Regions from separate parts of the Anoxynatronum sibiricum genome, predicted to be linked through region 1. Evidence: riboswitches for the same ligand, from Rfam matches in the RefSeq annotation. Region 1 holds a riboswitch; each other region holds the start of a gene.

Region 1 (10,777 bases):
GAGCGCTGGAACTGGTGCCTCAGCTGGTAGGCTGGTTTGAGGAAACTTTTGAAAGTTGCGATTGTGCCACTTTGCTGAAAGGAAACGAAGGGAGACAGGGAGAAGTGTGTGAGAATCTGGTGGTGATGACCTATGAAAAAGTCAGGGCATTACTGGAGGAAAACGCATAGAGAGGAAGGCGGTGACCATGAAGTTCATTGAAGAGCACCAGGTATCGATGACTGAAAGCTTATGCCCGGTATGTCTGAGAAAGTTGGAGGCGCATATTGTTCGCAATGATCATCTGGTGAGCATGGTCAAGACTTGTACAGAGCATGGCGATTTCCGAACCATATTGTGGCGAGGAAAACCGGATTATGAGCAGTGGCAGCAGGAAACGGTGAATGATCCGCCGCTGTATGCTCCTAAAGTTCATGGCAAAGGGTGCCCTTACGATTGCGGTATTTGCGGGAAGCATCAACAGCAGGCTTGCTGTGTACTGGTGGAAGTGACTTCCCGGTGTGATCAGCAATGCACCGTCTGTTACGCAGACGTTGCCAAAGCACAATCAACAGACCCTTCCATTGAACGAATTGGAGCCATCTTTCGTCATTTGGTTCACATCAGTGAAGACCGGCCCTTTAACATACAGCTTTCTGGTGGTGAACCCACCCTTCGGGATGACCTTCCCCAAATTGTTAAAAGCGGCAAGCAGGAAGGGCTGCCCTACATTCAGCTCAATACCAATGGCCAGCGGCTGGCAGAAGATGAAGCCTATGTGGAAGCATTGAAGGAAGCGGGTCTTTCAGCAGTTTTTTTACAGTTTGACGGTGTGAGTGATGATGTGTATGAAAATCTGCGGGGCCATATGCGACTGGATATGAAGAAGAAAGCCATTGAAAACTGCCGAAAGTACGAACTGGGAACGGTACTGGTGCCCACCCTTGTACCTGGAATAAATACTCACCAGATAGGTGAAATCATTGAGTTTGCTCTTCAGTACCTGCCAACTGTTCGGGGAGTCCATTTTCAGCCTGTCAGCTACTTTGGAAAGTATCCCCATATGCCTTCAGATACGCAACGCATCACATTACCGGAAGTAATCCGGCAAATTGAGATTCAAACTGACGGAAAAATTCAGATGAAAGATCTGAAACCTCTTAAAACAGGATGTTCCCTCTGCTCCTTCAAAGGAAGCTTCGTGGTGGATGAGGGAGGTGCCGTTCGTTCCCTGTCATCACAGGGCGGATGTGGTTGTCAACAGGAAAAGCAAACATCAGAGATTGTCAATGCAAGAGACTTTGTGAAGAAAAAGTGGGAAATGGCTTCCAGTCACATGGAAAAAGAGGGACAGAACCCTAAGTCTGATCTTTATGATTTCACCGAGTGGGATGCTTATCTGAATCGCATTCGAAATGCAGGCTTCAGTATTACCTGCATGGCTTTTCAAGATGTGTGGAACCTTGATCTGAGCCGGCTCAAAAAATGCAGTGTGGCTATTTTTGATGCCGACAGTAACGAACTGATTCCATTCTGCGCCTATAATATCACCAGCTCTTCAGGGAATGCGCTTCATAGGAGGTCATCTCATTGATTGAAAAAACACCGCTGGAGAACTGGATCAGGGAAAAAATAACCGGCGAGCCGACAGTCTTCAATCGACAAATCCTTGAGAGGTACCAACTGAATCGAATCAGGTACACGGTGGCATATGCCAAAAGAAATAGCCGTTATTATCAGCAGAAGCTGAGTCACATAGAGCCAGAAGATATAAAAACGCTGGATGACATCAGGCTTATGCCATGGACAACAGAAGAAGACCTGAGGTCTGAAGGGCACCGGATGATTTGCGTCACGCAAGATGACATCAGCCGTATAGTGACCCTCCAGACTTCAGGAACCACAGGCCAGCCCAAAAGGATTTGTTTTACTCAGGATGACCAGGAACTGACCACTGATTTTTTTCACATAGGGATGTCCACCTTTACCAATCCAGGGGATCAGGTGCTGGTATTGCTGCCTGGTGCCAGCCCTGGAAGCATTGGTGACCTGTTAAAAAAAGCCCTGAGCCGCATGAACGCGGAGACATTGGTGTATGGTGTAGTGGATGATACAGCTCAGGTGGAAAACCTGTTGGTTAACAGGCGCATTAATGTCATTGTGGGAATACCACAACAACTCTTGGCGCTTGCAAAAGGAGAACATGCAGCTTTCATACGACAAAAGGGCACTTTGCATAGTGCGCTACTGAGTACGGACTATGTTTCCAGTGGCGTCAAGCGAACCATTGAAGAAAACTGGGGCTGCCGGGTTTTTCAACATTATGGGATGACAGAAATGGGGCTTGGCGGTGGCGTGGAATGCCACGGTTTTCAGGGATACCATTTAAGGGAAGCGGATCTATTTGTCGAGATCATTGACCCCCTTACAGGGGTTTCTCTTGGAGATGGTGAATGGGGCGAAGTGGTCTTCACCACACTGACACGCCGGGGAATGCCTTTGATTCGTTATCGAACAGGTGATCTGAGTCGTCTTCTAACCACACCCTGCACATGTGGAACAATATTGAAAACATTGGATAAAATTCAATGCCGTTTGAGATCTTCCGTTAAACTTTCAAATGGAAGTAAGCTGACCATGTCAGATTTGGAAGAAGTCATTTTTGGAATTGATCACGTCACCGATTTTGATGCTCGCATCCACACCACCGATGAAGGCGAAAGACTGGTCATTGGGGTGGGAGGCAAGACAGCAGGAGCGGACATGTATCAACAGTTATATCGGGCATTTGACGAGTCGCATCTGGCACCTTCCTTGGAGTCAGCAAATCTTGCCATCAGCTTTGAAAGACAAAAGCCAGCAGAGTTGGATGGAAAAGCGATTTATAAAAGACGCATCATTGATCTGCGGAGGCAGCCCATGAGGTCCGGCTTTTAGATTAAAGACTCAGGTAAATGAATGCTGTGGAGCAGTATCGATAAAATGTGTAAAGGTGGATGCATATGAAGCGAATACCGGTCCAAGAAGCGGTTGGAATGGTCATGTGCCATGATATGACACAAATTCTCCCGGGACAAAAAAAGGGTCCATTGTTTAAGCGGGGGCATGTGGTTGCTCAGGAAGATATTTCCCAATTACTGGATCTTGGTAAAAAGCATCTTTATGTGTGGGACTTGAATGCCGGATTTGTTCATGAAGATGAAGCGGCGCAGCGAATGGCAAAGGCAATGGCTGGTCAGGGAATTACCTTGACCACCCCCAGTGAAGGAAAGGTACAGATGATGGCATCAACAGACGGTTTGATAAAAATCAATCTTCAGGGACTTGAAGCCATTAACTGTATTGAGGATGTCATGGTTGCCAGCATTCATGAAAATCAGTCGGTGAAAGAAGGCGATCCCCTTGCTGGCACAAGAATCATTCCGCTGGTGATCAAAGAACGAGAGTTGGCTATGCTTGAAAAAGTATGTGAATCTTACAGGCCCATTTTCGAAGTAAAACCCTTCAGAAAATTAAACATCGGCATTGTGACAACGGGAAGTGAAGTTTTTGAAGGACGCATTAAAGATGGTTTTGGACCTGTTCTACGCCAGAAAATCAGTGCTTCGGGAAGCTGCGTGCTGGATCAGGTATTTGTGTCTGACTCAATCCAAATGATTGTTGAGGCAATTCACCGGTTTCGGGATCAAGGAGCAGATTTGATACTGGTCACGGGGGGAATGTCGGTGGATCCTGATGACGTGACCCCGGAAGGGATCCGACAAGCAGGTGCCCACATCGTCACTTATGGAGCGCCAGTTCTGCCGGGTGCCATGTTTTTACTGGCTTATCTGAATCAGATACCTGTGTTGGGCTTGCCCGGATGCGTCATGTACAACAGAACCAGCGTCTTTGATCTGGTGTATCCCAGGATTCAGGCAGGAGAAATACTGGGAAGAAAAGATATTATTCGCTGGGCCCATGGTGGTTTTTGCCTGGGTTGCGAGACCTGCCGGTGGCCAAATTGCTCTTTTGGAAAATGATCATGGGTCTGGAAATTCAACCAGGCTGCCAGAATTGATGGAAATGAAGGCGACGAGGTGATGGATTTGGGTAAATATGCTGCCATTATTGCTGCTGCAGGGTACGCTTCACGGATGGGTTTCTTAAAACCCCTGTTGCCGGTGTCTCCAAATGAACTGGTGATTGAAAGAGTCATCCGGGTTTTTCAGCGGGCAGGGATCCACGACATTCGAGTGATATTGGGCCATCAGGCACACTTATTAAAGCCACTGGTGGAAAAAATGGAAGCAATGGCAGTGGTCAATGAGGTATACTCTCGGGGAATGTACACTTCTGTTCAGGTTGGCGTCGACACATTGAAGACTGAAATTGACGCCTTTTTCTTTCTGCCTGCTGACATGCCTTTTGTTTCAAGTGAAGTGATCACAGAAATACTAAACACCTTTGAAACAAAATCATGTGATGTGGTTTATCCGGTTTACAAGGATCAAAAAGGGCATCCACCCCTAATATCCACAGCATTGCAGCCATTAATTCTGAAAAGAGAAGCGGCTGGGGGGTTGCAGGCTCTGTTGAGAGCACATGCAAGAACAGAGCAGGTTGTTGCTGTACATGATAAAGGGGTTTTAATGGATATAGACACTGAGGCAGCCTATCGAAGTGCTGTCAGAAACAATCTGGCTGACTTTCCAACAGCGGTTGAATGCCATGGAATGTGGCTGGAGCATGGAACAGAGGCTCACATTGTTTCCCACATGCAGCAGGTGGAACGGGTGGCCAGAGCCTTGGGAGAACATTTGAACAGCCAGGGTTATCATTTGCATCTGGGCTTGATCAGTGCTGCCTGCTTATTGCACGATCTTGTCCGGGGCAACAAGAATCACGCTGTTAAGGGAGCCTCATTGATTGCAGATAAAGGGTATCCTGAAGTAGCTCATATTGTCGCCGTCCACATGGATTTGCCGATTGAATTCAAAAATCAAATCAGTGAAACGACCCTGGTTTATCTGGCAGACAAACTGGTGGCAGATGCACAGCTAACAGATCTGAGCAATCGGATGGAGAAGATTCTGGTGCAGTTCCAAGGCAATGATCAGGCACAGAAATCAGCAGAAAAGCGTTTGACCGACGCAATGGACCTGCAAAAGATGGTGGAAGCTGCCTTGAAATGCCCTTTGATGCCATTCCTGCATTCCGAGCTGGTGCAGGGTGTTCAACCATGAAAGAGCGAATGGTGTTTTTAATCAGACATGCTGAACCTGCAACTGACCATCAGGAAAGCACTTATCTGGGATGGGAGAATCCATCTCTAAGCAGTCAGGGCGAACAACAAGCGAAAGCCGCTGCCCTGGCACTAAAATATCGGTCCCTGCAGGCGATTTATGCCAGTGACCTCATAAGAGCTGTTGAAACAGCAGCTGTTATTGCCAGTTTCCACCATAAACCGGTTGTTCAGATGGCCAGTCTTCGGGAGATCAATCTGGGAAACTGGGGTGGCAAAAGGTTATCAGAGATCAAAAAAACGGATCCTGAAGCATATACACGCCGGGGACGAGAAATAGATACTTTTAGGCCACCAAAGGGTGAGAGCTTTGCTGATTTAGCCAAACGGGTACTGCCCGCCTTCTATGGTATATTGGAAGATACATGTGAAAACATAGCCATTGTTGCCCATGCCGGCGTTAATCGAGTAATTCTGAGCCATTTGCTGGGAATGGAACTGAAGTCATTGTTTGAGATTCAACAGTGCTACACTCAGATCAGTCTGATCAAGCAATTGGGGGCTGTCATGCAGGTGGAAGCTCTGAACCTACTGCCGGCAAATGAAGCTGGAAAGGAGGGATGTCAACTTGAGAGAAGCTTATGAAAAACTGTTTCAAGCGCTTAATGAAGGCAGTGAAGCTGCAATGCTGACAGTGGTGAACAACCTTGATCAACAGGCATCGAAGGTGACAAAAAAATGTTATGTGAACAAAGAGCATGACAAGGACGAGGATCCTTTTAATGCATTGATTCAGCGGGCGTATGAACAGAGAATGGTGGAAGTCGTTGATCAGGTCCATCAGACGATCATCATTGAACCGTATTTCCCCGTACCTCAACTGGTGATTCTTGGTGGTGGACATATTGCAAAACCATTGACCACAATGGCTGCACAAGCAGGCTTTCAAGTCACGGTGGTGGATGATCGTCTTTCTTTTGCCAATCAAAAGAGATTCCCTGAGGCGCAGCAGGTAATCTGCGAAAGCTTTTCCACCTGCTTTCAGCGGCTGGATATAACTTCAGTCACTTACGTGGTCATTGTCACCAGAGGGCACCGCCATGACCTGGAATGCCTTCGGGCAGTCATTGACAAAGGACAAGCCTATGTGGGCATGATCGGATCAAAGCGCCGCGTAAAGGGAATACTGGAGGAACTGGAAAGAGAAGGTTACTCCAAAGAATTGCTTGAGAAGGTGCATACCCCCATTGGTTTGGATATTGGAGCCGTAACACCGGAAGAAATTGCACTATCCATTGCGGCTGAACTGGTGAGCTGCCGCAGGTTAATCGTGGAAGGGAGGGAAAAGAAGGCCATTGCCCGCAATCAGACAGAGTATGATCCCCAGGTGGTTAAAACACTCTCACTGAATCAGGGGGAGAAAAAAGCGGTGGTGACGGTGATCGCTACAAAGGGATCTGTCCCAAGAAAGGCTGGCGCAAAAATGATTGTATTTCCTGACGGCAGCATTGCTGGCAGCATTGGCGGTGGCTGTAGTGAGAGTCAAGTGATTCAATGGGCAATAGACAGCATGGACAGCCATCAAGTGACCATAAGAACGTTGGATTTAACCGGAGAAATGGCTGAAGACATGGGAATGGTTTGTGGAGGCATTATGAGTGTTCTCATTGAACCGTTCGTCACAGAGTCATCAAGAAACTAAATGAATAACAACTCCGATCTTTTAAACCTTCCTTTAAAGAGTGGTTTAAAAGGCGATGGGTATCGCCGGAAACAGCGATGCCTCCCAGTGTGGAAAGGAGGGGTAGAGAGCAAGGCTTTTTTGTAATGGAAACAGCCTGGCTTTAGGTATCCAGATAGCAGATCTGGAAACGAAGACTCCTCGGATGATTGGGGAGTTTTTTTTATTGATTCAGGAGTGATAGTTGGAGAGCATAATCTGAAAGGAAGGTGTATCAATGTCACAGCCAGTTTTACAGACATCAAAAAATCAAGCGGAGGTCGCCAGTTTGCCACAGGAGCATTATGAAACGTTGGAAACATATATCAATAGTCTGAAAGACAAAAAAGGTTCTTTGATTCATGTGCTGCACAAAGCACAGGAACTGTTCGGCTACCTGCCACCGGAAGTACAGCTCTTCATAGCCAGAAAGCTTGATATTCCAGGAGCTAAAGTGTTTGGAGTGGTGAGCTTCTATTCCTATTTCACAACAAAGCCAGTTGGAAAACATAAAATCAGCGTATGCATGGGAACGGCCTGTTTCGTGAGGGGAGCAGAAAAAATAGTCGACGCATTTAAAAATGAACTGGGTGTTCAAAATGGTGAAACAACACCAGATGGCCTATTCACTCTTAAAGACGTTCGATGCATTGGTGCATGTGGGTTGGCACCAGTCGTATTTCTTGATGATCAGGTGTTTGGGCATGTAACGGTGGATGGTGTTAAAGAAATACTAAAAAAATACAGAAAGGGGAATGAAAATGCCTATTAAATCATTGGAAGAACTGATCAAGATCAGAGAAAATGCACAAAAAAAAGTGAATTTGCGGGAAGGCACTGATCATACAGAGGCAATCACTGAGCTGATGGTGGGTATGGCAACTTGTGGCATTGCTGCTGGTGCCCGTGAAACGTTGCGGGCATTGTTGGACGAAATTGAAGCACAGTCTCTGGAAAACATCAGGGTGGTGCAGGTGGGGTGTCTGGGCTACTGTCACTCTGAACCAATTGTTCAGGTTAACAGACCAGGTGAAGAGCCCATCCTATATGGCAAGGTGGATGCTGAACGGGCAAAGGAAATTATTCAGAAGCATATTATGAAAAATGAATTTATAGATAATGCAATTTTGATGAACACATTCAACAAAGCATAATTAGTCGATGAGGAGGGTTAAGATGGAGCGGGTAAGAAGTCACGTCATGGTCTGTGGAGGAACGGGATGCGTTTCTTGCGGATCTGAAGAAATCATCGAAGCGTTGAACATTGAGCTGCAAAAAGCGCATTATGATCAGGAAATTAGTGTTGTCAGAACAGGTTGCTTTGGGTTTTGTGGTCAGGGTCCTATTGTTAAAATACATCCAGATAATGTGTTTTATGTAAAAGTCAGCAAGGAGGACGCTTCTGAAATTGTTCAGGAACACATCGTCAAGGGGCGTGTGGTCTCCCGATTGCTGTTCGTAGACCCTGAAGATCATCAAAAACTGGACAAACATGATCAGATGGCCTTCTATAAGAAGCAGTACCGTATTGCGTTGAGAAACTGTGGCTTGATTAATCCGGACGATATCAATGAATATATTGCCTTCAGAGGCTACGAAGCATTGGCAAGAGTGCTCATGGACTTGTCGCCTCTTGAGGTGGCAGGGATCATCAAGGAAGCAGGGCTCCGGGGACGCGGCGGTGGTGGCTTTCCAACTGGACTTAAATGGGAGTTGACACTGAAGTCGCCCGGTGATGAAAAGTATATGATTTGCAACGCCGACGAAGGTGACCCGGGGGCCTTTATGGATCGATCCATTTTAGAGGGTGATCCTCACTCGGTTATTGAAGCCATGACCATCGGAGGGTATGCCACTGGTGCGAACACGGGCATTGTGTATATTCGAGCAGAGTACCCCCTTGCCATTAAACGGCTGCAAAGTGCCATAGAGCAGGCGAGAGAAATGGGATTCCTTGGAAAAGACATCTTCAGCTCAGGATTTGATTTTGATATCCAAGTCAAGCTGGGAGCCGGCGCCTTTGTTTGTGGTGAAGAAACGGCCCTTATTCATTCTGTGGAAGGTGCCAGGGGAGAACCTACAAAAAAACCACCGTTCCCATCAGAATCTGGCTACCTGGGAAAACCCACCACTGTGAATAATGTGGAAACTTTTGCTAACGTCCCTTCCATTATCCTTAATGGAGCGGAGTGGTTCAAAGGTATTGGAACAGAAACATCCAAAGGAACAAAAGTTTTTGCTCTCGCCGGTAACGTCAACAATGTGGGGCTGGTAGAAGTACCCATGGGAACAACCCTGCGAGAAATCATCTTTGATATCGGTGGCGGAATTGTTGATAATAAAGGGTTTAAAGCGGTACAAACTGGTGGACCTTCCGGAGGTGTGATCACTCAAGCAGATCTGGATACGCCCATTGATTACGAGTCATTAAAAGGCATTGGTTCCATGATGGGATCCGGAGGAATGATTGTCATGGATGATGCCACCTGTATGGTCAATATTGCCAAATTCTACCTTGAGTTCACACAGGATGAATCGTGTGGAAAATGTACCCCCTGTCGCGTGGGAACAAAAAGGATGTTTGAAATCCTTGAAAAAATCACCAAGGGAAAAGGAACGGAAGATGATTTGATTCATCTGGAAGAGTTGGCTGCCATGATTAAAGATGCAGCGCTTTGTGGGCTGGGTCAGACAGCCCCTAATCCAGTGCTCTCCACGCTTCATTACTTCAGAAATGAGTATGAAGATCATGTACTGCATAAACATTGCACTGCGGGTGAGTGCAAGGCTTTGGTCAAATATAGCATCGACCCTGAAAAGTGCATCGGCTGCACAGCTTGTGTAAGAGCCTGTCCAGTCAATTGCATCGAAGGTGCTGTTAAAAAGGTGCACGTGATCAGATCGGCAGATTGCATTTCGTGTGGTGCTTGCTTGCGCGCATGTAAATTTGATGCAGTTATTAAACCTTAGGAAGAGGTGGATCAAGTGGATATGATTAATGTAACCATCAACGGCTGTCACATTCAAGTGCCGAAAGAAACGACGATATTGGAAGCTGCTGAGAAGTGTGGCGCACACATTCCGACACTATGTCACATGAACCTTGGTGAGTTGGGTATTGTCAACCAGTCTTCATCCTGTCGGGTGTGCATGGTTGAAGTGGCAGGACGCCCGGCGCTGGTACCTTCCTGTTCAGAAAAGGTGACAGAAGGAATGGTCATCACGACAGATTCTCTGAGATCTATCACGGCGCGTCGCATGTCGGTGGAGTTGCTTTTATCGAATCACCCCAAGGAATGTCTAACCTGTGCCAAAAATCTGGAGTGCGAACTGCAGAGTCTGGCCCAGGAGTTGGGGATAAGAGAAATAAAATGGGAAGGTGAACGATTGGACTACCCGAAAGATCAGTCCAGCTACTCGCTGGTAAAAGATCCCAACAAATGTGTGATGTGTCGTCGTTGTGAAACCATGTGCAACGATGTGCAAACCTGTGGCATCTTATCAGCGGTAAATCGGGGTTTTGGAGCTTTTGTGGGGCCTGCTTTCAACATGGACATGGCTGACACATCCTGCACATTTTGTGGTCAATGCGTTGCCGTTTGCCCAACTGCAGCCCTAACAGAAGTGAACAACACCCATTTAGTATGGAGAGAGCTTAACAACAAAAATCGCCATGTTGTAGTTCAGGTGGCACCGGCCATTCGCGTCGCAATTGGTGAAATGTTTCATATGGCGCCGGGAGAAATAACGACGGGAAAAATTGCAGCAGCACTAAGGAGACTAGGATTTGATGGGGTTTTTGATACCGACTTTGCGGCAGATTTAACGATCATGGAAGAAGCATCTGAACTGGT
Region 2 (10,777 bases), on a different contig from region 1:
TCTTTTGATGGGTGGCTGATGAACTCTTCTTCAAAGAAATTGTTTGGAATTCACAGGAACTATCTGGAGATTCACTGTTAATGACAGTCTCATTTGTCAGGATACTACATTGACATGATCTTGTAGAATTGATATGGTGAAAACAGCTTACATACGGAGAGGAGAAATTTCATGAAACTGACTGAGCTGAAAACAAAAGAATTTGTCAGCACGCTGGCATCAGATGCACCTGCACCAGGCGGCGGAAGCGCTTCAGCGTTGTTTGGAGCTCTGGGAACTGCCTTGGTATCAATGGTGGCAAACCTGACAACGGGCAAAGAAAAATACGCTGCTTATGAAGAGCGCATGCAGGAAGTATTGAAAGAAACAGAAGGGTTAATGGCATCATTTAACAATCTGATTGAGAAAGATACCGAAGTGTACAATGCGGTGGGTGATGTACTGACCATGCCTAAAACGACAGATGAAGAAAAGGCAAAGCGAAAAGAAGCTATGCAGCAGGCTCTGAAAGAAGCAACCATTGTTCCATATACCATGATGGAGGAAGCTGCAAAAGTGCTGGTGGTGCTTCAAAAGGCAATGGGTCATTCAAATCCCAATGCAGTGAGTGACCTGGGAGTTGGTGCCCTTGGTCTGAAAGCGGCTATGCAGGGAGCTTGGCTTAATGTGAAAATAAACCTGGGCAGCATCAAAGACGAAACCTTTGTCAGCGAGTATCGGGCTAAAGGAGAAAAACTGCTGGCAGATAATCTTGCATTGGCAGACAGTCTCTATCAGGAAGTGGAAAAACAGCTTTAAATATTTTGTCTTATCAACATTCTTTCAATCCACTCAATAACCACTGGCATGCCAGCATTCTCACATAAGAAGAATGCGAACGTGCCGGTTTTTTTGTGGCATAGAAATAGAGGCTGTTCGAAAAAGCTGTGGACAGCGTTTTAAATAATTTCAGCTTTTGACATTCATGATCCACTCGATGCTATCAACTGTTACTTGAAAACCCGCTACAGGCGGTTTAATATACACATTAATCACTCAGATGATTCCGCCTGTACTGGTGAACGAGCGTGATTTAATGGGGCCTATGAGCCACGCCGCCAATGAAAATGTCCCTGTAGACCGGGTAAAGTTCCAATTGCTCAAATCCTGTTGCGGCAATGGCATCCAGAGTCTCTCTGTTGAGATGACATTGGTTGGCCATGCGCTTCCAAAGAGGTGTCAATCGTTGAAACACATTTTTTAGCCGCTGGTTTTCAGGCAGCACGTGCTCAATAAAAATGAACCGACCGCCAGGCTTTAATACTCGAAAAATTTCTGCAAGGCTGCCCATGACATCAGTGACAGAGCAGAGCACCAGCGAAACGACAACAAAATCATAAGACTCATCGGCGAAAGGCAATGCTTCGGCCTGTCCTTCCAAAAAGCGCAGCGGCAGGTGGTCGGGGTAATGGTGACGACGTACTTTTTCGCCAATGGTCAGGTCGAGAAGATCAAGATGATCAATATACTCATAACGGTAGTAGGGCAAATTGGCACCAGTACCCACACCAATTTCAAGCACCATCCCTCTGGGGCGGACCATCAAAGACCGCCGAACTTTTTCAAGCAGCCTTTTTTCCAGCGGACGCATCAGTAAATCATAAAGAGAATCACCTGCAGACATGGGGAACACCTCGTTTCAACATGTGTGATCAGTTCATTTGTTCCGGTAATAGATACCCTAAAATCAAATAAACAAAGGCTTTCTCAGAAAATCGCCGGGACCAGCAGGGTTTCCTGAATAGGCTCATTGAACAACATAAACACCGCGCAATACTGGCCAACGTGGTACCGGAATGATAAGTCATGTTATAATAGATGATCAGGAAAATAGATTCATCGTGAAAAGCAAAAAAGATGATGACTGAGAGGAAGTGAAAAGATGAATCCAATTGCAGAAGCCATTCGAAAAGCGCGTTTGCGTGCCGGCATGACTGAAAAAATGCTGGCAAAAAAATGTGGCTTGGCTGAAAACTATATCAAACAGGTGGAGTCGGGCAGGAAAGTGATCCAAGAACAGGCAGCCCAGCGTATTTTACAGGTGTTGGGAGAAGAGACGGATGTATTGCAGCAGGGGTCCCATCTTCGTCGGGACTCTGGGGAGAACGAGGATGACCGTGAAACTGAAAACAATCGGTCAACCAGAAATCAGGCGGTGAAACGGGATGCCTCCCTTTCCATCGAACCCAATGATCAGTGGACTGATGCCCTGGCCCATATCATCAGGCGTTTCCCTGTAGAAAATCTGGCAACAGGGAAAATAGTGGCGCAAAAAGAACTGCCGGTATTGGGCAAAAAAATAGAGGGAGTTCCCTGGGAGAGAGTTCGATTTTTTCAGGTGGCAGACGGCCAATTACAGTCCCTGCGAATTTTTAAGGACGATCTGGTAATGGTCTGTGAAACAACTGAAATCATCAATGGTAAAATCCATGTCATCGAAGTAAACGGCCAAAAAATGATTCGCAAACTTTCGAAAGATCAGCAGAAAAAAATTCTGTTATCCACCGGAAGTTCAGGGGAAGTACCCACAGCTGTCACTGAGAAGCAATTAAAGCTGATTGGCCGCTGTGTCAGCGTTGAGTTCAGAGTCTGATTAAATTAAACCCTGCTGGATAAAAGAATGCACCAGAGGGTGTGCGTGACTGCCAAAGACTTTTTCAAGGGGGCCGGCATCCTGAAGAGTACCCTCATACAAAAAGGCTACCTGGTCACACATGCGTTTTGTCTGTTGCAGGTTATGGGTGACCATTAACACCGTGGGGTGATAGGCTTCGTAGTGGATGCGAATCTGTTTTTCAAGAAGCAGAATAGAAGTGGGGTCAATATTGGCAGTGGGCTCATCCAGCATGATCAACCGGGGCTTGAAAACAAGGGCCCTGGCCAAAGCCACTTTCTGAGCCTCGCCACCTGAAAGTGTCCAGGCTTTTTGATCTCGCAAATGTTCAATTTGAAAGCATGTCAGCATTTCCTCCACTTGCTCTTTAAGTTGCTGCGCGGGAACATGGCGCAGCTGCAGCGGGTACGCTATGTTTTGAAAAACAGAAGTGCGTAACAGGTAAGGCTTTTGGAAAACCAAAGTCATGTCAAGAAGTAATCGGTCATTCAGAGGCAGACCATCGTATAAAATCCGACTCTGACAGGGTGCTGTCAGGGAAGAGATGATTTTAAGCAGGGTGCTTTTTCCGGAACCGTTGGGGCCGATGATTCCCCAAAAACAGCCACTGTCAATCTCCAACCGGGAGATATCCAGCACCTTTTTTTCATCATAGCTTTTGGTGAGGTGTTCGATGAAAAGATGCATGTTATCGCTCCTGTTGCCAATGATACAGCAGTGAATTGATGATGAAAGAAATCAGCAGCAGCACAATGCCGGTGGCGATGGCCAGGGAATACTCTCCCATATTGCGAAGCATGGCAATGGTGGTGGTCATGACCCGGGTGTGCCCCCGAATATTTCCACCCACCACCATGACAGCCCCCACCTCAGAAATAGCCCGGCCATACCCGGTGACAACAGCCGACATGATATTGATACGCAATTCTCGAATGAGCAGCCAGAGTGTTTGAGAAGGAGAAGCCCCCATGGTTTTGGCAAGGTCTCTGATCTCGCTGCCTCTTTCTTTGGTGCCATTAAACACAACACCGGTGATAATGGGTGTCACCAGGCAAAACTGGGCAATGATCATGGCCGTGGGGGTAAAGTTGAGGCGAAATTGCCCCAAAGGGCCGCTGCGAAGCAGTAACAGAAAAATGACCAGCCCAATGACCACCGGCGGCATGCTCATTAGCGTATAAATCAATCGAACCAGCATTTTTTTACCAGGAAATTCTTTGATACCGATGGTAAGGCCAAAGGGGATTGCCACAATGCCTGCCAAAAAAGTGGCAGTCAGTGAAACAAAGAGAGACAGGCCGACAATTTCTAGGAATTCCGGGTCCATTCTGATGAGCAGATGAACGGCATCCCGGGTTCCCTGTATGAGATTATCCATGAATACGCCCCTTTGTCAAAGTAGTCAACTACATGGAACCACGAAACAAAAAAACTCCCTGAAGCTGAAAATGCAGAAAGGGAGTTTTGGTGATTTTTCGGCTCCTTTCCACAGTGGGAGGCATCGCTGTTTCCGGCAATACCTTAATGGTTTTTGGTCATGGCGCTGAGCGCGGTAGACGCAAAAACTCGGAGACTTAAGCGCTGGTTGGTGATAACGCTTACTGCTGATTATACCGAAGGGGTGGTGGCTTGTCAACGAGCAGACGTTGATACCCGGCGGTATCATGCCGTTGATTGCAGAGAGGCAAGTCGACCAGAAGGCAACTATGTGATAAAATAAATCAAATTACAGGAACAGCACCGGGCCGGACTACCGGAAGGATGATGTGGTACGTATGAAAACGCATAGACAGCGCAGAGAAATCAGCCTGCAGGCCAAAATCATGTTCTTTTCTGCTTTTATTGTGACGTTGAGTGTTCTGAGTGTCAGCTATGGGTTTCTCAAAACCATGGAAGCCAGCCTGTTAAAAGAAGTGGAAAACAATGTTCTCAATACAGCCCGTATTGTTGCCCGCATGCCAACGGTGATTGGCGCATTTGAAACAGCACATCCTGAAGAAACCATTGATCCCTTGATGAAAGTGATTCGAAGCAGCAGTCGCGATGTACAATTTATCACGGTAACGAATATTGAGGGGATTCGCTACTCCCATCCCAATCCTGAACAGCTGCTGAAGCCTTTTGCAGGCGGCGATGAGGGGCCCGTGCTGCAGGAAGGAAGCGAATATATTTCGGTGGCACAGGGAACGCTGGGAATCTCCACCAGGGCGCTGACTCCCATTATCCACCCTGCAGGCCATCGCCTTGGTATGGTGGCGGTGGGCACGCTGAATCGCAACATCGAACAGGCGACGGCAGAAATGCGATGGCAGGTCTATCGCTTTGCTTTAATTGGACTAGTATTGGGCCACTTGGGCTCCATTTGGATGGCAAAGCACCTGAAGAAAATTCTGCTGGGGTTGGAACCCTACGAAATCTCAAAACTGTTAAAGGAGCGCAATGGGATTCTGAAAGCCATTAAAGAAGGTGTAATGGCTATTGATGCAGATGGAAATGTTTCCATGATCAACGAAGCGGCACGAACAATGTTGAGTATCTCTCCGGATAAACAGGAAGGGATGCACATCGGTGAAATTATGCCTGAGTCCAAAATGCCCCGGGTATTGAAAACCGGGCAGGCAGAGCTTGATATTCAGGATGTCATGAACGGTGTTCCCATTATGGTCAACCGCATTCCCATCACAAACGCCAAAAATGAAATTGTGGGTGTGATATCCAGTTTTCGTCTCCGGGATGAATTGACCACTCTTGCTGAACAGCTCACAGGTGCCCGGATGCTGGTGGATTCTCTGCGTGCCAACACCCATGAGTTCATGAGCAAGATGCATGTGCTGTTGGGATTGCTGCAGCTGAAAAATTATGATCTCGCCGAGAAGTATATACTGGAGGAGACAGAAAGCCAGCAGCAGATCACCAGTCAGGTCATTCGTCACATTAAAGAACCTGCCGTGGCGGCGCTGATCATCGGGCGATTCAGTGCGGCGAGAGAGTCGGGGTTAACCATGATGGTTGACCCTGCCAGTCAACTGTCTGTTCTGCAGGGACGCATTAGCAGCAATGCATTGGTCACCATCATCGGAAACCTCCTGAACAATGCTTTTGACGCTCTGAATCAGCGGGAAAACGGGCAGGTGACACTGAGTATTCAGGAAACAGATCATGCCATCATGCTTCAGGTGGTGGACAATGGAGAAGGCATGTCATGTGACATACAGGAAAAGATTTTCAATCGGGGATTTTCCACCCGTGAAGGAGACAGGGGAACGGGCCTTTTTCTTGTCAATCAGGTGGTTGGAACACTTCATGGAACTATTCGGGTTCAGTCGAAAACAGGAAATGGAACCACTTTTTGGGTGAGACTGCCCAAACAATGGCCTGCTGTCAGGGAAAATGAGGGGGAGGATCAATGATTCGTGTCATGATTGTTGAAGACGATCCAATGGTGGCAGAAATCAATCACCGGTATGTCAACTCTGTAGAGGGTTTTCGGGTTGCAACCATAGCCCGAAACGGAGAACAGGCGATGGAAATGCTTGAAAAAGAAACTGTCGATCTTATCATACTTGATATTTACATGCCCCGAAGTAATGGGCTTCAGCTACTGAAAAAGATCAGGAATCAAAACTGGACCATTGACGTGATTCTTGTTACTGCCTCTCAGGATCCTGCTCATATTGGTGAGGTGCTGAAACTGGGTGCCTTTGATTACCTTGTCAAGCCCTTCGAATTTAAGCGGTTGAAACAGGCGTTGGAAAATTACCGGTTACGGAAAAAAACATTGGAGAATACCCGGCTGGTTTCTCAGGATGACATCGATCGTCTGATCATCTCCCGATCAGAGACGGAATTAGCAACGAACTATGAAAAAGGGATTCATCCCAAAACCCTGGCAACCATAAAAGAACACCTTCTAAACCGGCGGAAGCCGGTGGACGCCACCCAGGTAGCTGATGAAATTGGTGTTGCCCGCGTCACTGCCAGGCGTTACCTGGAGTATCTGGTGAAAACAGGCTTTCTTGAACTGGATATTCGCTATGATACGGGAGGTCGGCCGCGACACCTGTATCATCTCAGTGCATCCCAGTAATCGGCACATCAACCATACCACCAACAGAGCGTCTGTACCATTGATGATTGACGTTGTTCACCGAATTACCGGTGGATGAAAGAAACTGAAAAGTGGTCGCCCGGGCTGTGGAAGCAACTGTCATTGAAACAGGTGTTAATCGGATCGCTTCTGCCCTAAAAAGATTAGCCGATAAGCAAAGCTGTCTGCAGCGGAGTTACAGTGGATTAATAAAAGCGTCTGTTCCGAGCATGCTTGGAACGGACGCTTTTATGTGCGTGTTTTCCATTTGACGAAGTATCAGAAAAAAGAAATCTTGACAACATGGCGGTGTAAGGTGTATCATTAAATTAAACATATGAGCAAGTATTCATATATAGAGGAGGCGAAGTCATATGATGAGTGATGCCATTGATAAAGACCGCTGCGGCTGCAATATCATTCATGAAGAAGCGGTAAGTGAAGTTGAAGATCAGATGATTGCCGATGAACATGCACAGGCAATGGCCGTATTTTTCAAAGTTTTTGGAGATGCCACCCGTTTAAAAATTTTGTATGCTCTGAATCTGAAGGAGTTGTGTGTCTGCGATCTCTCCATCGTACTGGGAATGACCCAGTCGGCCATCTCTCACCAGCTGAAAATGCTGAGAACGAATCGTGTTGTTAAGTCGCGCAAGGAAGGAAAAGTCGTGTACTATTCCATGGATGATGATCACATCCGACGTATTTTTGATCAGGGCCTGGCTCATCTAAGCCACCTTGATGACCGAACTTTACCAAAGGAGATGACCTCAGATGAACTCACATCCCCATGAAACTTACCGTCTGAAAGGGCTTGGCTGTGCAGATTGTGCCGGCCGTATGGAAAGAGAAATCAGCCAAATCAATGGTGTGGCTGATGCAACGGTGGATTTTGTCACCCAAAGACTGACAGTGTATTTTCTCGAAAAAGACAGGACAGACGAAATAATCAAAGAAACAGCATCTGTGATTCAACGCATCGAACCTGATGTCCGCATAGTGCCAGCTTCAGATTATCAACAAAAGGAAGATCATTCACATGAGTTTCCGGATGACGATAACCAATGGAAAACAAAAGGAATGATGGCGGCTGCTTTTCTTCTTTTTGCAGCTCCCTGGACATTTAAGCTGGAGGGAAACCTTGCACTGACGCTTTATCTTGCGGCTTATGTGTTATCAGGAGGTCGGGTACTGTTGCGGGCAGGGCGTAACCTGATGAATGGCAGGGTCTTTGATGAAAACTTTCTCATGAGTGTTGCCACCATTGGCGCTTTTGCCATTGGTGAATACCCTGAAGGTGTCGCTGTGATGCTCTTTTATCAGGTTGGTGAGTATTTTCAAGATCTGGCAGTTCATCGCTCGAGAAAATCCATTGCTGCACTAATGGACATACGGCCGGATACGGCACATCTTATACAGGATGGCCGTGTTCAAACAGTTAAACCTGAACAGGTAGATAAAGGCCAGTTAATCCTGGTGAAGCCGGGTGAAAAAGTCCCCATGGATGGTGTTATCGTCAAGGGAATCAGTCTGGTGGACACAGCTGCCTTAACAGGCGAGTCGCTGCCACGGGACGTTTCTTCAGGTGATGAGGTGCTGGGAGGATTTGTGAATCAATCAGGAGCTCTAACAATAAAAGTGAACCGCACTTACGAACATTCAGCGGTTTCCAAAATACTGGAACTGGTTCAAACTGCCGGAAGTCGAAAGGCCCGCACAGAACAGTTCATCACCAAATTCGCACAGATATACACCCCGCTGGTGGTGGGAGCTGCTGTAATGCTGGCAGTGATTCCGCCACTCTTACTGGCTGACGCGACATTCGGTGACTGGGTTTACCGCGCTCTGATCTTTCTCGTCATTTCTTGCCCCTGCGCGTTGGTGATTTCCATTCCTCTTGGTTTTTTCGGTGGCATTGGAGGGGCTTCCAGCCAGGGTATTCTTGTGAAAGGCGGCAATTATCTGGAAGCACTGAATCAAGTGGATACTATCATATTTGATAAAACAGGTACACTGACCAAAGGGATTTTCAGAGTGAGCCATCTTTTGCCGCAAGAGGGAATAGACGAGCCTCATCTGCTGGAAATGGCTGCGCTGGTAGAGAGCCAGTCGACGCATCCTATTTCAGTTTCCATTCAAAAAGCATGGGGAGGGAATACGGCCGCACACCAGGTGGATGCAGTCAGGGAGACGCCAGGAAAAGGAGTGGAAGCTCTGGTTGACGGTCAAAGGATCAGGGCAGGCAATGCAGCTTTTATGAAGGAGGCAGGAATAAATGCTCCCCAGGTCGCTGAATCCGGTACACTGGTCCATGTAGTTCGCGAGGATCAGTTGATGGGAAGTTTGGTCATCAGTGATGAGATGCGACCGGGAGTTAGAGAGACCATGGAAGGGCTTCGCAGGGCAGGCATCAAGCGGTTGGTAATGCTGACGGGTGACCGGGAAATGATTGCCCGACAGGTGGGTGAGGCAGCTGGTATCAGTGAAATCTATGCAGAGTTGCTACCACAGGACAAAGTGACCATCACTGAAAAAATTATGGCTGAACAGACTGGCAAGCGCAAAGTCATGGTGGTGGGAGATGGTATTAACGATGCACCGGTATTGGCCAGAGCCGATGTTGGGACAGCCATGGGCGGGCTTGGTTCTGACGCCGCCATTGAAGCGGCTGATGTGGTCATCATGGATGATGAGCCTGCCCGGCTGATCACAGCTCTTAAGATTGCCCGGCGTACCCGGATCATTGTCTGGCAAAACATCGTGCTGGCCATTGGCGTCAAACTCATTGTGCTGGCTCTGGGTGCCGGAGGCCTGGCAACCATTTGGGAAGCGGTTTTTGCCGACGTTGGCGTGGCAGTACTGGCAACGCTGAATGCCATGAGAGTGATGAAAACACCCAGGCAGAAATGACGACACCAGTGGATCACGTCAAACATATACGGTTCCGGGTTCTTCAGGAGACAGGTTCATCCTTTTATAAAAGTGGAGCTACCAATTAAAAAGTGGAGCCCCCTATACAGATTTGGGAAAGACACTGCTGGCCAATAAATGGTTAGCGGTGTTTATTTTGGTTATATATACCCGTGGGAGTTCCAACGAGATCGAAAGCTGTGGAGGGTACGACATGAAACGGGATGGCAAAATAATACTGGCATTGACAATGGTTATTGCGGTGGTTTTGACCGCTGTTTTTGCGTATTTTATATCGCGTACCGAAAAAGACTTTGATCTTTTTTACACCAGACAAATGGACAACCACGCCAGTCTCATCCGTAAAACTGTCAACTTGGCAGAAAGCTATACAGAAACTTACACCCGCCTGATTAACGAAGATCTTTACCACAGGCTTTATGGATTGAATCAGGAGTTGGCCAGTGTGGCTGCAGATCAGCTGACCCCGGAGGTGCTGATGACTTACAGGGACAACTATGACCTTGCCGGGTTGGCCATTTTTTCGCCCGTTGCGGACGAAGATATTGCTATTTCGGCGTCAACAGTTGTGGAGGAGATTGGAGAACGCACTGCTTTCTGGGGCTATTGGCATGAAGCTTTCAGTGCATTGCTTCAGGGAGAAACACCGAATGTGGGCAGAGGGTATGCAAGGGAAAATTTCTGGGTAGGCCCTCGAAGCCGTTCACATTATATGGAGGGGTATTTTCGATTTGCCTATTACCACAATGAAGCACAGGGGTATCTGATTAATGGCTATATTGAAGACGCTGCTTCCTATGATGATAATATACGCAATCTCATGGATGATCTTTTTGCTTATCTGGATGAAGAAATCAGCTATATCCAGTCCAGCTCACTGATTGATTTGAATGCTTGGGAAGTGGCATATCACAATGAGTACAGCAATCCTGAAGACCCTGCTTTTATATACGGGAACTTCGACCGCAACCTGTTTATTCAACTGGGATTAACACCTGAAGAATTGCATGCCATGACAGAAATGCAAAGGCATGTGTTAAAGACAGCATCGGGAGAAGCGCTGATTTACCTTATACCGGCAGGCGTGGCAGAGCACCCTTATCTGG
Region 3 (10,777 bases), on a different contig from region 1:
GCTGAATATCGCTTTCTTTCAGACGCTGATGATCTTCAGCATTTGGCAGCACCATTTCTGCTCCCTCCAGCCGATACTTGTCTACAATGGCTTGCGGAACCTTCTGGGCATTGGCCAGCACGTAATCCAGATGTGCCAGACCAGTGTTGCTCATCAGCGCTTCCACATGGTCTACCACTGCATACCTGTCGGTTTCTCCCGGTTGGGTCATCAGGTTGGGTAAATAGATTTTCACGGCCTTCGACTGGTTAATGCGCTCTGTGACCGCACTCACCAGAAGGTTGGGGATGATGCTTGTATAGAGACTGCCGGGTCCCAGCACAATGGCTTCTGCGCCATCAATGGCTGTGAGTACTTCCGGCAACGCAGCCGGTTTTCTGGGGCGAATAAATACAAAATCGATGGGGCTGTTTTCTTCCTGGCATTTTAATGGAATATTGGATTCTCCTTTAATCACTTTGCCGTTTTTTAGCTGAGCGTAGAGTGTCAAATCTTCCAGTGTGACAGGAAGCACCTGTCCTTTTACTGCCAACACTTCACCCATTTTTTTGACTGCTTCTTCAAAGCTGTCACTAATACCATTCATGGAGGCAACAAAAAGGTTTCCGAAGCTCTGTCCTTTCAGCACACCTTCAGTAAATCGGTACTGCAGCAACGCTTCCATGGTGGGTTCCATTTCTGCCAGCGCCAACAGGCAGCTGCGAATATCTCCGGGTGGCAGCATTCCCAGATCTTCTCTTAAAACACCGGATCCACCGCCATCATCGGCAACAGTGACGATGGCAGAAATGTTGGTGGTTACCTGTTTCATACCCCGAAGCAATACAGACAGCCCGGTACCTCCGCCAATGACAACAATGCGGCGTCCTTTGGAGAGAACTTGCCGGTCATATACCATTTGCACCAATCGGTCATGTTCTGACTGGACTGTTTCTGTTCTGGGAATCCGGTCCAGATTTCGCATGAGGGAAAGGATTCCCTGATGCAACGACAGTATCAATAGTAGAAGCCCGGTCAGTCCGGCGGCCACTGCCGTCGCGCCGGGCAGGTTCAGTTCCATGGCACGCCAAAAATATGCCAGTGCTGCCGAGATCATCACAATTCCCGCCAGCCCCAACAATAGCCATCTTTTCATTTGCAACCCCGGTTTTAGCCAGTAAATCCATTTCATGATGTCACCTTATTCAATGTCCCGGTGTTCCAGAATTACCCGATACCCATGTTGTTGCAGGTAATTGGCAAGCGCAAGGGCAATGGACACCGACCGGTGTCTGCCGCCGGTGCATCCAACTCCCACCACCAGCTGATGCTTACCTTCCCGAATATAGTTGGGAATAAGAAAGAGCATCATGTTTTCCAGGTGCTCCAGAAAATCAACGGCTGTTTCGTTGTCAAGCACATAGCTTCTGACTCGTTGGTCAAGACCTGTTAAAGATTTCAATTCTTCTTCATAGAAAGGATTCGGCAGGAAACGAACATCAAAAATCAAATCTGAATCCAGCGGAATTCCATGTTTGAATCCAAAGGTGATGAGAGAAATCATAAAATGGTTCCGTTCGCCACCTTCCAAATAGAGGTGCCGCAGCTCTTCTTTCAGCTGGGTTGGATTCAGTCGGCTGGTGTCAAGAATTGTGACGGCCATTTCTTTTAATTGTTGTAATTTTTGTCGTTCCAACCGTATGCCTGCACCTATGGCGCCATCACGTGAAAGGGGATGGCTGCGCCGTGTTTCTTTATAGCGCTTAATGAGCGTTTCATCACTTGCATCCAGAAACAATATTTCGTAATCATGTCCCTGGTCCCGGAAGGCATCAAGACTAATGAATAAGTCATCGAAAAAAAGCCCCCCCCGAATATCCATCACCAGTGCTATTTTATCGATGCTTCCTCTGGTTTTTTCACACAATTCGGCGAACCGTGGGATCAGTACGGGAGGCAAATTATCAACGCAATAAAAGCCAAGATCTTCCATGCACTTTACCGTGAGGCTTTTTCCGGCTCCTGAAAGCCCTGTGATAATAACAAACTTCATTGTTTCACCATCCTGTCTATGCACCAATTACTCTCAGTTCCGCTTCCAAATCGACGCCGTGGGTTTCTTTCACCCGCTTGCAGATCAGGTTCATCAGATTAACGACATCTGCTGCTGTCGCATCTCCTGTGTTAACAATAAAGCCGGCATGAAGTTCTGACACCATGGCACCACCCACAGCCACGCCTTTTAACTGACAATCTTCAATCAGCTTTCCTGCAAAATACCCTTCAGGCCTCTTGAAAACACTACCGCCACTGGGCAGATAATAAGGTTGTCGTGTGACGCGTCGCTGCCAGTAATCATCCATCATAAACTTAATTTGCCTGTATACTCCTGACTTCAGCGCGAGATTGGCCGATAAGATGATTTCTCCCGTCTTCTGCACACGACTGGATCGATATCCCATGTGCATTTCATCAAGCGTGAGAGTTTGAATAATGCCTCGGGAGTTCATCACCCGGCAATTCACCAGGATGTCTTTCATTTCGCCGCCATAGGCACCTGCATTCATGGCCAGTGCTCCCCCCAGTGTTCCGGGGATGCCGGCAGCGAACTCAAACCCTGCCAGAGATTGCTGTAATAATGTGCGTGACAGACTGGAAAGAGTCGCCCCTGCCTGTGCATTGACCTGTTGTCCATGAACGGTGACACGATTCATCTTTTTGCCTATTTTGATCACCACGCCCCTGATGCCTGTGTCTGAAACCAGCATGTTGCTGCCGTTTCCAATGACCATGACAGGAACACCGCTCTCCTGGCAAAGGGATAGAAGACCAGCCAACTGGGCTTCTGTGCCGGGTTCTGCCAGATAATCAGCAGGACCGCCTATTTGAAAGGAAGTATGTGCTTTCATGGGCTCCTGACAACGCAAAGCCGGTTCTCCCACTATCTGTTTCAGTGCCTTCTCCAATGCTTGCTCAATCAAAATGTTCACCTCTGCCTTTTTTTGCCGGAACTCATGAGGAAATCTTCCGGCTCCCTGTGACCGTCTCACTTCATTATATCGGTTTGCATGGGAAGGGTCAACGCACTGTCATTCGTATAAGTCACCTATTCTCTCCAACAGAAAAGCCCATCATGAAACATGTGGGCTTCAGGTGGCTGCGTTTCTCAGAAGGTATCAACCACCAATCTGACACATATTACGGCTGGTACAGCGCTCATCTAGATCTAACTGATGTCTTTCCGGTTTGCGATCAATGGCCTGGGCAATGACTTTGGTGATTTGACTTGCAGGCTGATGCAATACCGAACGAAGATCAATTTCATCATTGCTGTGAAGGCAGGGTTTCAACCGGCCGTCGCTGGTAAGGCGAATGCGGTTGCATTCATGACAGAAATGATGACTGATGGGATTAATAAATCCCACTCGTCCCAGGGCACCCGGCAAGCGATAATACTGGGCTGGACTTCCATTTTCCCGCTGTTCTGTAAGCAAAAATCCCAGCTTTTCCAGCAGTACATCATTGGATATGAACCTATTTTCTGCCCACTGGCTGGCTTGTCCCACCGGCATCAGTTCTATGAATCGAACATCGATGTGTTCATTGATCGTTAGTGATGTAAAGTCTTTGACTTCATCATCATTAAGACCTCCTATCACCACCGTATTCAGCTTTAGTGGTGTCATTCCCAGCGAAAGAACGGTTTCAATTCCTTCAAGAACATCAGACAGGCGCCCGCCACGGGTAATCTCACGATAGCGGTTTTCCTTCAGCGAGTCAATGCTTATATTAAAACGATTTAAACCTGCCTCCTTCAATGGTTTGGCCATTGATTTCAGCAGTGTCCCATTGGTCGTCATGGCAATTTCTTCGATACCATTGATTTGCCTTAACTGTTCCACCAGCGAAACAATCCCATTGCGTACCAACGGCTCACCACCAGTGATGCGAATTTTTCGGATACCCAGAGGTACACTGGCTTTCACAATGGAAACGATTTCTTCAAATGACAAAAGATCTTCATGGGTGCGCTTTTCAACACCTTCTTCCGGCATGCAGTATTGACAGCGCATATTGCATAAGTCTGTCACCGAAATACGCATATACGTGATGTGGCGACTGTATCGATCTGCCATACATGATCCTCCTGTCTCTTAGCATTTCTCTCTGATGCAATACAAAAAAGGAGCCGATGGTAAGGAGGCTCCCTGCGGGGCTTTTTTCCTTTCCATCACGGGAGGCACGGGGATTTCTCCCAGTACCCGACGGTTGTTCTTCATAGGAATGCATTCCCTTAGAAAAAAACAACTCGGAAAAAATTCTGATCATTCATTTAAGTTGATTATATCACTCTTCCCCTTTAATGAAAACCCTTTCCCTGCCTGTGTAAATATTCATGCGGTTCCCCCGCGCAAATCCAATGAGGGTCATATTCAACTGTGTCGCCAGTTCCACCGCCAGATTGGTGGGGGCCGATCTGGAAATAAGCGTCGCAATACCGTAACGCGCTGTTTTTATCACCATTTCCGAAGAAAGGCGGCCACTGGTAATCAGCCACTTTTCATCTACCGAAATATCCTTGATCAAAGCCTCACCAACAACCTTATCCAGTGCATTATGACGGCCCACGTCTTCATGAAAAAGTTGAATGCCTGAGATGTCACATAATGCACAGGCATGCACTCCCCCAGTTTCCTGAAACAGAATGGATCGTTTTTGAAAAGCAGAAGACAGTTGCAGTATCACATCAAACGGGATCTTGTATTGGTTCTTAATGGGCTGAGTCGTCAGAGCATCCAGCACGTCGAAAAAGACAGTACCTTTTCCGCAGCCGGTGGTAACAGCTCGCTTGCCTTTTAATCGAGTTTTTAACTCTGGATTTTCTTTCAGCTGAACGTGAAATTTACCTTCATCGCTATCGAGGTAATAGTTGAGCAAGTCTTCTCTTCGGAGTAAAATCCCTTCAGAGTATAAAAATCCCACTGCCAGATATTCCATGGCCGTACCTGAACTTAAGAGTGTGATCCACTCCTGCTCATTTAAAAAGATTGTCAGGGGCTTTTCCATGATGACTTCATCACTGGTTTCGATGGCAACGGGCCTTGCCAACGGGCCTTCCTGCTGGATTCGCATGATGGAACAGGTATGCTTGACGTTTTGCTGTTCGAGATTCATTTGTGACCCTCCCTGTGTACTACTATGATTATTATACCAGAATCCGGTTTATTCGCCGACATTTTGTGGTATAAATATGGTATAATAGTGTTAAGATTTTAACGGGGAGGCGTTTAAATGAAACAGAATTATCAAAACATCATCCGCTATGCCATGGAGCGGGAATTGCAAGGTGTGGATTTTTTCCGCCATCAATCTGAAAAAGTAAGCCTGGCCAGTGCAAAAGACATGTTATTGCGACTGGCAGACGTTGAAATGGACCATTACGAGTACCTGAAGGAACAACTGGAGCATTTTGAAAAGCATCAGACTTTTAAAGAGGTAGACTTTGATCTTGACCGGGAAAAAAATATTTTTGCCGATCGTGCAGAGAATGAACTGCTTGACCAGCAGGTGACTGAAAGCATGGTACCTGACATGAGTGTGCTGCGCACTGCCTATTTAATGGAAAAAGATTTTGCTGAATTTTACCAGAATGCAGCTGACAACACCGATGATCCCAGTGCCAAAAAACTGTTCCACACTTTGGCTTTATGGGAACAGGGCCATGAAAAACTGTTCAAGGAAGAACACCAGCGTTTGATGGAAGACTACATGAGCCAGCCCTGGGGTGGTTGATGTTTCGACTGAACTGAGCTGAGTACTCTAAAATCACCTTTTGAAAAGATCGCGGCACACAAAACCCGGTTTCTCATTACTTGAGAAACCGGGTTTTTATAGTCTTGTGTGTGACGGCTTACGCCATTTTTTCCAGGTTAACCCCTGTCACTTTTAGGCCTGGGATCTTGCAGTACTGGTCAAGCACTTCACCGTTAGTCAGCACATTCGCGCCACTTTCCCAATGGAAGGGTATGAAGAGAACACCCTTTTCCACTCTGTCGGTCACTTTTGCTTTCATGGTGACAAAACCGCGACGGGATGTAATCTTAACCATGGCACCATCTTCAATGCCTTTGGCTGCCGCCAATTCAGGGTTCACTTCCACGTATACTTCCGGCGCCATATTGTTAATACCTTCTGTTTTGCCGGTCATGGTACGGGTGTGATACTGATAAAGGATGCGGCCGGTGGTCATCACCAGCGGGTACTCTTCATCCCCCAGCTCTCCTGATTCAACGAACTCAACAGGCTTCAGCAGACCAGCGCCCCGGGCGGGTTTGCCAATGTGAAGCACAGGTGTGCCCGGATGATCGGTGGTGGGGCAAGGCCACTGGATGCCTCTCCCTTTGATGCGGTCATAGGTAATACCGGCATATTGGGGGGTTACCTTGCGAATTTCTTCAAAGATTTCTTCAGCGTCATTGTATTTTTTCTCGTAGCCCAAACGATTCATCAGATCCATAAAGACTACCCAGTCGGGTTTTGCTTCTCCTGGTGGGTTCACAGCTTTTCGAACCCGTTGCACTCTTCTTTCGGTGTTAACGAAAGTCCCATCTTTCTCAGCGAAAGATGCTGCCGGCAATACCACGTCGGCCAACTCAGCAGTTTCAGTGAGGAACAGGTCCTGTACTACCAGGAAGGTCTTTTGAAGGGCGTGCTCGGCATGATGGGTATCCGGATCAGAAATCATGGGATTCTCTCCGAAGATATAAAGCATCTTCACCCGGTCTTCCTCAATGGCTTTAAACGTCTCGGTCACCGTTAGCCCCGCCTTGTCTGAAAGTGTGACACCCCAGGCCTTTTCAAATTTTTCAAGAGCGCCAGGGTTGCCGACAGGCTGATAGCCGGTGAAGACATTGGGCAGTGCACCCATGTCACAAGCTCCCTGCACGTTGTTTTGACCGCGAAGAGGATTCACGCCGGAGCCGGGCTTTCCAATGTTACCGGTAATCAGCGCCAGGTTGGATAAGCTCATCACTGTCTCTGTTCCATTCACATGCTGAGTGATGCCCATGCAATACAGGATGGCCGCTTTATCAACACCGGCATAGAGACGGGCCGCTTCACGGATCTTGTCTGCATCAACTCCGCATATTTCTGCTGAATACTCAGGGGTGTATTTTTTAAGACTTTCAGCCAGCTCATCAAAGTTATCCGTATTTTCACGAATATAGGTTTCATCCTGAAGCTTTTCCTCCAGAATCACGTTCATCATGGCGTTATGGAGGGCGATACTGGTTCCCGGTTTAATTTTCAGGAACACATCTGCCTCGGCTGCCAGCGGTATTTCACGGGGATCTGCCACAATCAGTTTTGAGCCATTGCGAACAGAGCGCTTCAATTGGGCTCCAATGACGGGATGGGACTCTGTGGTGTTTGACCCGGTGACAAAAATGGTGTCTGCCTGCTGAATATCAGCAATACTGTTGGTCATCGCGCCGCTTCCAAGTGTTGTTGCAAGACCTGCAACAGTGGAGGAATGTCAGAGGCGTGCGCAGTGGTCCACATTATTGGTCCCGATGACTGCGCGCATCATTTTGGTCATTAGATAATTTTCTTCTGTCAGGCCACGGGCTGATGAAAAAGCGGCAATGGCATCAGGGCCATCAGCAGCTTTTATTTCTTTGATTTTGTTCACAATCGTTTCATAGGCTTCATCCCAGGTGACTTCTTCCAGAACACCATTTTTACGCACCAAAGGTTTTTTCAGTCGTGATGGATGATTGACAAAATCATAGGAAAAACGGCCTTTGACACAAAGTAAGCCATCATTGGAGTGGCCTTTTACCGGCTCTACTTCCACTACCTTTCCATCCTTAACCAGCAGTTCCATCTGACATCCGACTCCGCAGTAAGAGCAGGTGGTTTTCACTTTCTCAACTTCCCAGTATCTGAACTTTTCTTTGCGTTTTGGCATTAATGCACCAACCGGGCAAACAGCTACGCAGTTACCACAAGAGACACAGGTAGACTCTGACAGTCCCATATCAAAGGGAGTGCCGATGTGGGTTTCAAAACCCCGGTCTACAAAACAGATGGCATCGGTGTTTTGAACCTGAGAACAAACATATACACACTTTCCGCAAAGAATGCATTTTGTTTGATCGGCTGTATAAAACTCATTGGAGGCATCTTTTTCATAGGATTTCCGCTTACCGTCGAAGGTGCTCTCTTCAATATCATACTGATAACAGAGATCTTGCAAGGTGCAGCGCCCAGCCTTCTCACAGGTAAGGCAGTCCAGCGGGTGGTTTGCCAAAATCAAGTCAAGAAGTTCCTTGCGGGCAGTCACCACAGCTTCACTTTCAGTGTGTACCACCATGCCATTGGCAGCAGGGGTGCTGCAGGATGCCATTAAAGAACGGGCCCCTTCCACCTCCACCACACAAATGCGGCAGGAACCGTGGGGTTTGAGCCTTTCATCATAACAGAGCGTGGGAATTTTGACGCCGATACTGGATGCGGCATGATAAATGGTAGCGCCTTCTTTGACTTCCACATCAAAGCCGTTTATTTTCAACGTGATCATTCGAATCCTCCTTTACAGGTTCTATCATTACCCGACAACTACCCTTTTTTGATGGCTTTGAATGGGCAAGCTACCAGGCAGGCACCGCACTTAATGCAGCGTTCTTGATCGATGTGATATATTTCTTTGCCTTTGACACCACTAATGCAGTTCACAGGACACTTGGCGGCGCAAATACCGCATTTCTTACAAAGATCATCAATGACCAGGTATTGCAACAGCGCCTGACAGACACCTGCTGGGCATTTCTTGTCATTGACATGCGCCTCATACTCATGCCGGAAATATTTCAAGGTGGATAACACAGGGTTGGGAGCTGTTTGACCCAGCCCGCACAGGGATGCCCCTTTGATGGTTTTAGCCAACGTTTCCAGCTTAGCCACATCGTCCATTGTACCTTTACCTTCAACAATTTTATCCAGTAACTCGTGCATACGTTTGGTGCCTTCACGACAGGGTGTGCACTTGCCGCAGGATTCTTCTTCTGTAAAGTCCAGGAAGAAACGCGCCACGTCAACCATACAGTTGTCTTCATCCAGCACAATCATCCCGCCAGATCCCATCATAGACCCCAGCGAAATAAGGTTATCGTAATCAATGGGAGTATCCAGGTATTCAGCCGGAATACAGCCACCGGAGGGTCCACCCGTTTGAACAGCTTTAAACGCTTTGCCATTGGGGATGCCGCCGCCCACTTCATAAATGGTTTCCCGTAGGGTGGTTCCCATGGGGATCTCCAACAGACCGGTGTTGTTAATTTTGCCCGCCAGAGCGAACACTTTTGTTCCCTTTGATTTTTCGGTTCCAATACCGGCAAACCAGTCGGCTCCTTTGAGAATAATCTGTGTGATATTCGCAAAGGTTTCCACATTGTTTAACAAGGTAGGTTTGTCGAATATACCTTTTATGGCAGGGAAGGGAGGCCGCACCTTTGGCATGCCACGCTTGCCCTCGATGGAGGCAATCAGTGCTGTTTCTTCACCACAGACAAAAGCCCCGGCACCCAGCCGAATTTCCATATCAAAACCATAGCCGGTTCCAAAAATGTCATCACCCAGCAGGCCGTTTTCTTTTGCCTGATCGATGGCAATCTGAAGACGTTTCACAGCGATGGGGTACTCTGCCCGCACGTATACAAATCCTTTACAGGCACCAACGGCATAGCCGGCAATGGTCATGGCCTCCACAATGGCATGAGGGTCTCCCTCCAACACTGAACGGTCCATGAAAGCACCCGGATCACCTTCGTCGGCGTTACAGGCAACATATTTAATATCACCAGGCGCCTTTTGGGTGAACTCCCACTTCAAACCGGTGGGGAATCCCCCACCGCCACGGCCGCGTAGCCCTGAGCGTTTGATGACATCCACCACTTCATCAGGTGTCATTTCCGTCAGCACTTTTGCCAATGCCTGATAGCCGTCATAGGCAATGTATTCTTCGATGATTTCCGGATTAATAACACCACAGTTGCGCAGTGCCACCCGCTGCTGTTTTTTATAGAAGCCCACATCGTCAATTGAGTTCATTGTTTCATCTGTGGTGTGGTCTTTATAAAGCAGGTCAGTGACAATGCGGCCCTTCAACAGATGCTCTTCAACAATCAGCGGCACATCGCTGACCTTGATCATGCTGTAAAAGGCACCTTCGGGATAGACAATCACAATGGGACCGGCTTCACACAGGCCGAAGCAGCCAGTTTTAACCACCTTGATTTCTTTTTCAATGTTATGTTTGGCCAGTTCAGTTTCGAAAGATTCAATTATTTTCATTGATTCTGATGAGACACATCCGGTACCGCCGCACACCAGGACGTGGGATCGATACAAATCCATAAAGTTGACCCTCCTTACCTATTCTTCAGTTCTCTGTAGCCAGGTCTATTTTTCATAAGCCCCAATGGTACATTCTTTGACAATATGACCATTAACCAGATGCTCTGCAACAATCTTGCGTGCATCTTCGGGAGTCAGTTTCACATAAGTAACTTTTTCGTCTCCCTGATACACTTCAACCATTGGTTCCAGACGACAGGCACCAATGCAGCCGGTTTGTGTCACCACCACATTTTTTAACTGGCGCTTGCTGACTTCTTCCACCAACGCCATCATTACCGGACGGGCACCAGCAGCGATTCCACAGGTAGCCATACCAACCACCACACGAATACCATCTCTTTCGGAACGAAGTTTCACACTGTCCTGTGCTTTCTTG

The links. Region 1 has a riboswitch for molybdenum cofactor ahead of nuoE (NADH-quinone oxidoreductase subunit NuoE). Riboswitches for the same ligand answer to the same signal wherever they lie in the genome.
Region 2: it holds a riboswitch for molybdenum cofactor, as region 1 does, so the genes downstream of both, AAIG11_RS01135 (ABC transporter permease) here and nuoE (NADH-quinone oxidoreductase subunit NuoE) in region 1, are expected to answer to the same signal.
Region 3: it holds a riboswitch for molybdenum cofactor, as region 1 does, so the genes downstream of both, moaA (GTP 3',8-cyclase MoaA) here and nuoE (NADH-quinone oxidoreductase subunit NuoE) in region 1, are expected to answer to the same signal.

Annotation. Positions count from the first base shown of each region.
Region 1 is NZ_JBCITM010000003.1:134,169-144,945, forward strand. Features, by position in the region: gene AAIG11_RS04295 (DVU_1555 family C-GCAxxG-C-C protein) at 1-170, shown strand, start outside; gene trsS (radical SAM (seleno)protein TrsS) at 188-1,573, shown strand; gene AAIG11_RS04305 (DVU_1553 family AMP-dependent CoA ligase) at 1,570-2,916, shown strand; gene AAIG11_RS04310 (molybdopterin-binding protein) at 2,982-4,001, shown strand; gene AAIG11_RS04315 (DVU_1551 family NTP transferase) at 4,062-5,204, shown strand; gene AAIG11_RS04320 (histidine phosphatase family protein) at 5,201-5,848, shown strand; gene AAIG11_RS04325 (XdhC family protein) at 5,832-6,905, shown strand; molybdenum cofactor riboswitch at 6,905-7,021, shown strand; gene nuoE (NADH-quinone oxidoreductase subunit NuoE) at 7,162-7,695, shown strand; gene AAIG11_RS04335 ((2Fe-2S) ferredoxin domain-containing protein) at 7,685-8,077, shown strand; gene AAIG11_RS04340 (NADH-quinone oxidoreductase subunit NuoF) at 8,085-9,893, shown strand; gene AAIG11_RS04345 (NADH-dependent [FeFe] hydrogenase, group A6) at 9,915-10,777, shown strand, end outside.
Region 2 is NZ_JBCITM010000001.1:257,192-267,968, forward strand. Features, by position in the region: gene AAIG11_RS01115 (cyclodeaminase/cyclohydrolase family protein) at 172-798, shown strand; gene AAIG11_RS01120 (class I SAM-dependent methyltransferase) at 1,073-1,663, opposite strand; gene AAIG11_RS01125 (helix-turn-helix domain-containing protein) at 1,922-2,632, shown strand; gene AAIG11_RS01130 (ATP-binding cassette domain-containing protein) at 2,633-3,340, opposite strand; gene AAIG11_RS01135 (ABC transporter permease) at 3,342-4,031, opposite strand; molybdenum cofactor riboswitch at 4,117-4,237, opposite strand; gene AAIG11_RS01140 (ATP-binding protein) at 4,429-6,063, shown strand; gene AAIG11_RS01145 (response regulator) at 6,060-6,740, shown strand; gene AAIG11_RS01150 (ArsR/SmtB family transcription factor) at 7,115-7,534, shown strand; gene AAIG11_RS01155 (heavy metal translocating P-type ATPase) at 7,515-9,650, shown strand; gene AAIG11_RS01160 (diguanylate cyclase domain-containing protein) at 9,865-10,777, shown strand, end outside.
Region 3 is NZ_JBCITM010000001.1:370,427-381,203, reverse strand. Features, by position in the region: gene AAIG11_RS01670 (gluconeogenesis factor YvcK family protein) at 1-1,135, opposite strand, end outside; gene rapZ (RNase adapter RapZ) at 1,181-2,032, opposite strand; gene murB (UDP-N-acetylmuramate dehydrogenase) at 2,049-2,969, opposite strand; gene moaA (GTP 3',8-cyclase MoaA) at 3,156-4,115, opposite strand; molybdenum cofactor riboswitch at 4,185-4,306, opposite strand; gene fdhD (formate dehydrogenase accessory sulfurtransferase FdhD) at 4,327-5,154, opposite strand; gene AAIG11_RS01645 (ferritin-like domain-containing protein) at 5,272-5,772, shown strand; gene fdhF (formate dehydrogenase subunit alpha) at 5,891-8,569, opposite strand; gene nuoF (NADH-quinone oxidoreductase subunit NuoF) at 8,602-10,398, opposite strand; gene AAIG11_RS01630 ((2Fe-2S) ferredoxin domain-containing protein) at 10,444-10,777, opposite strand, start outside.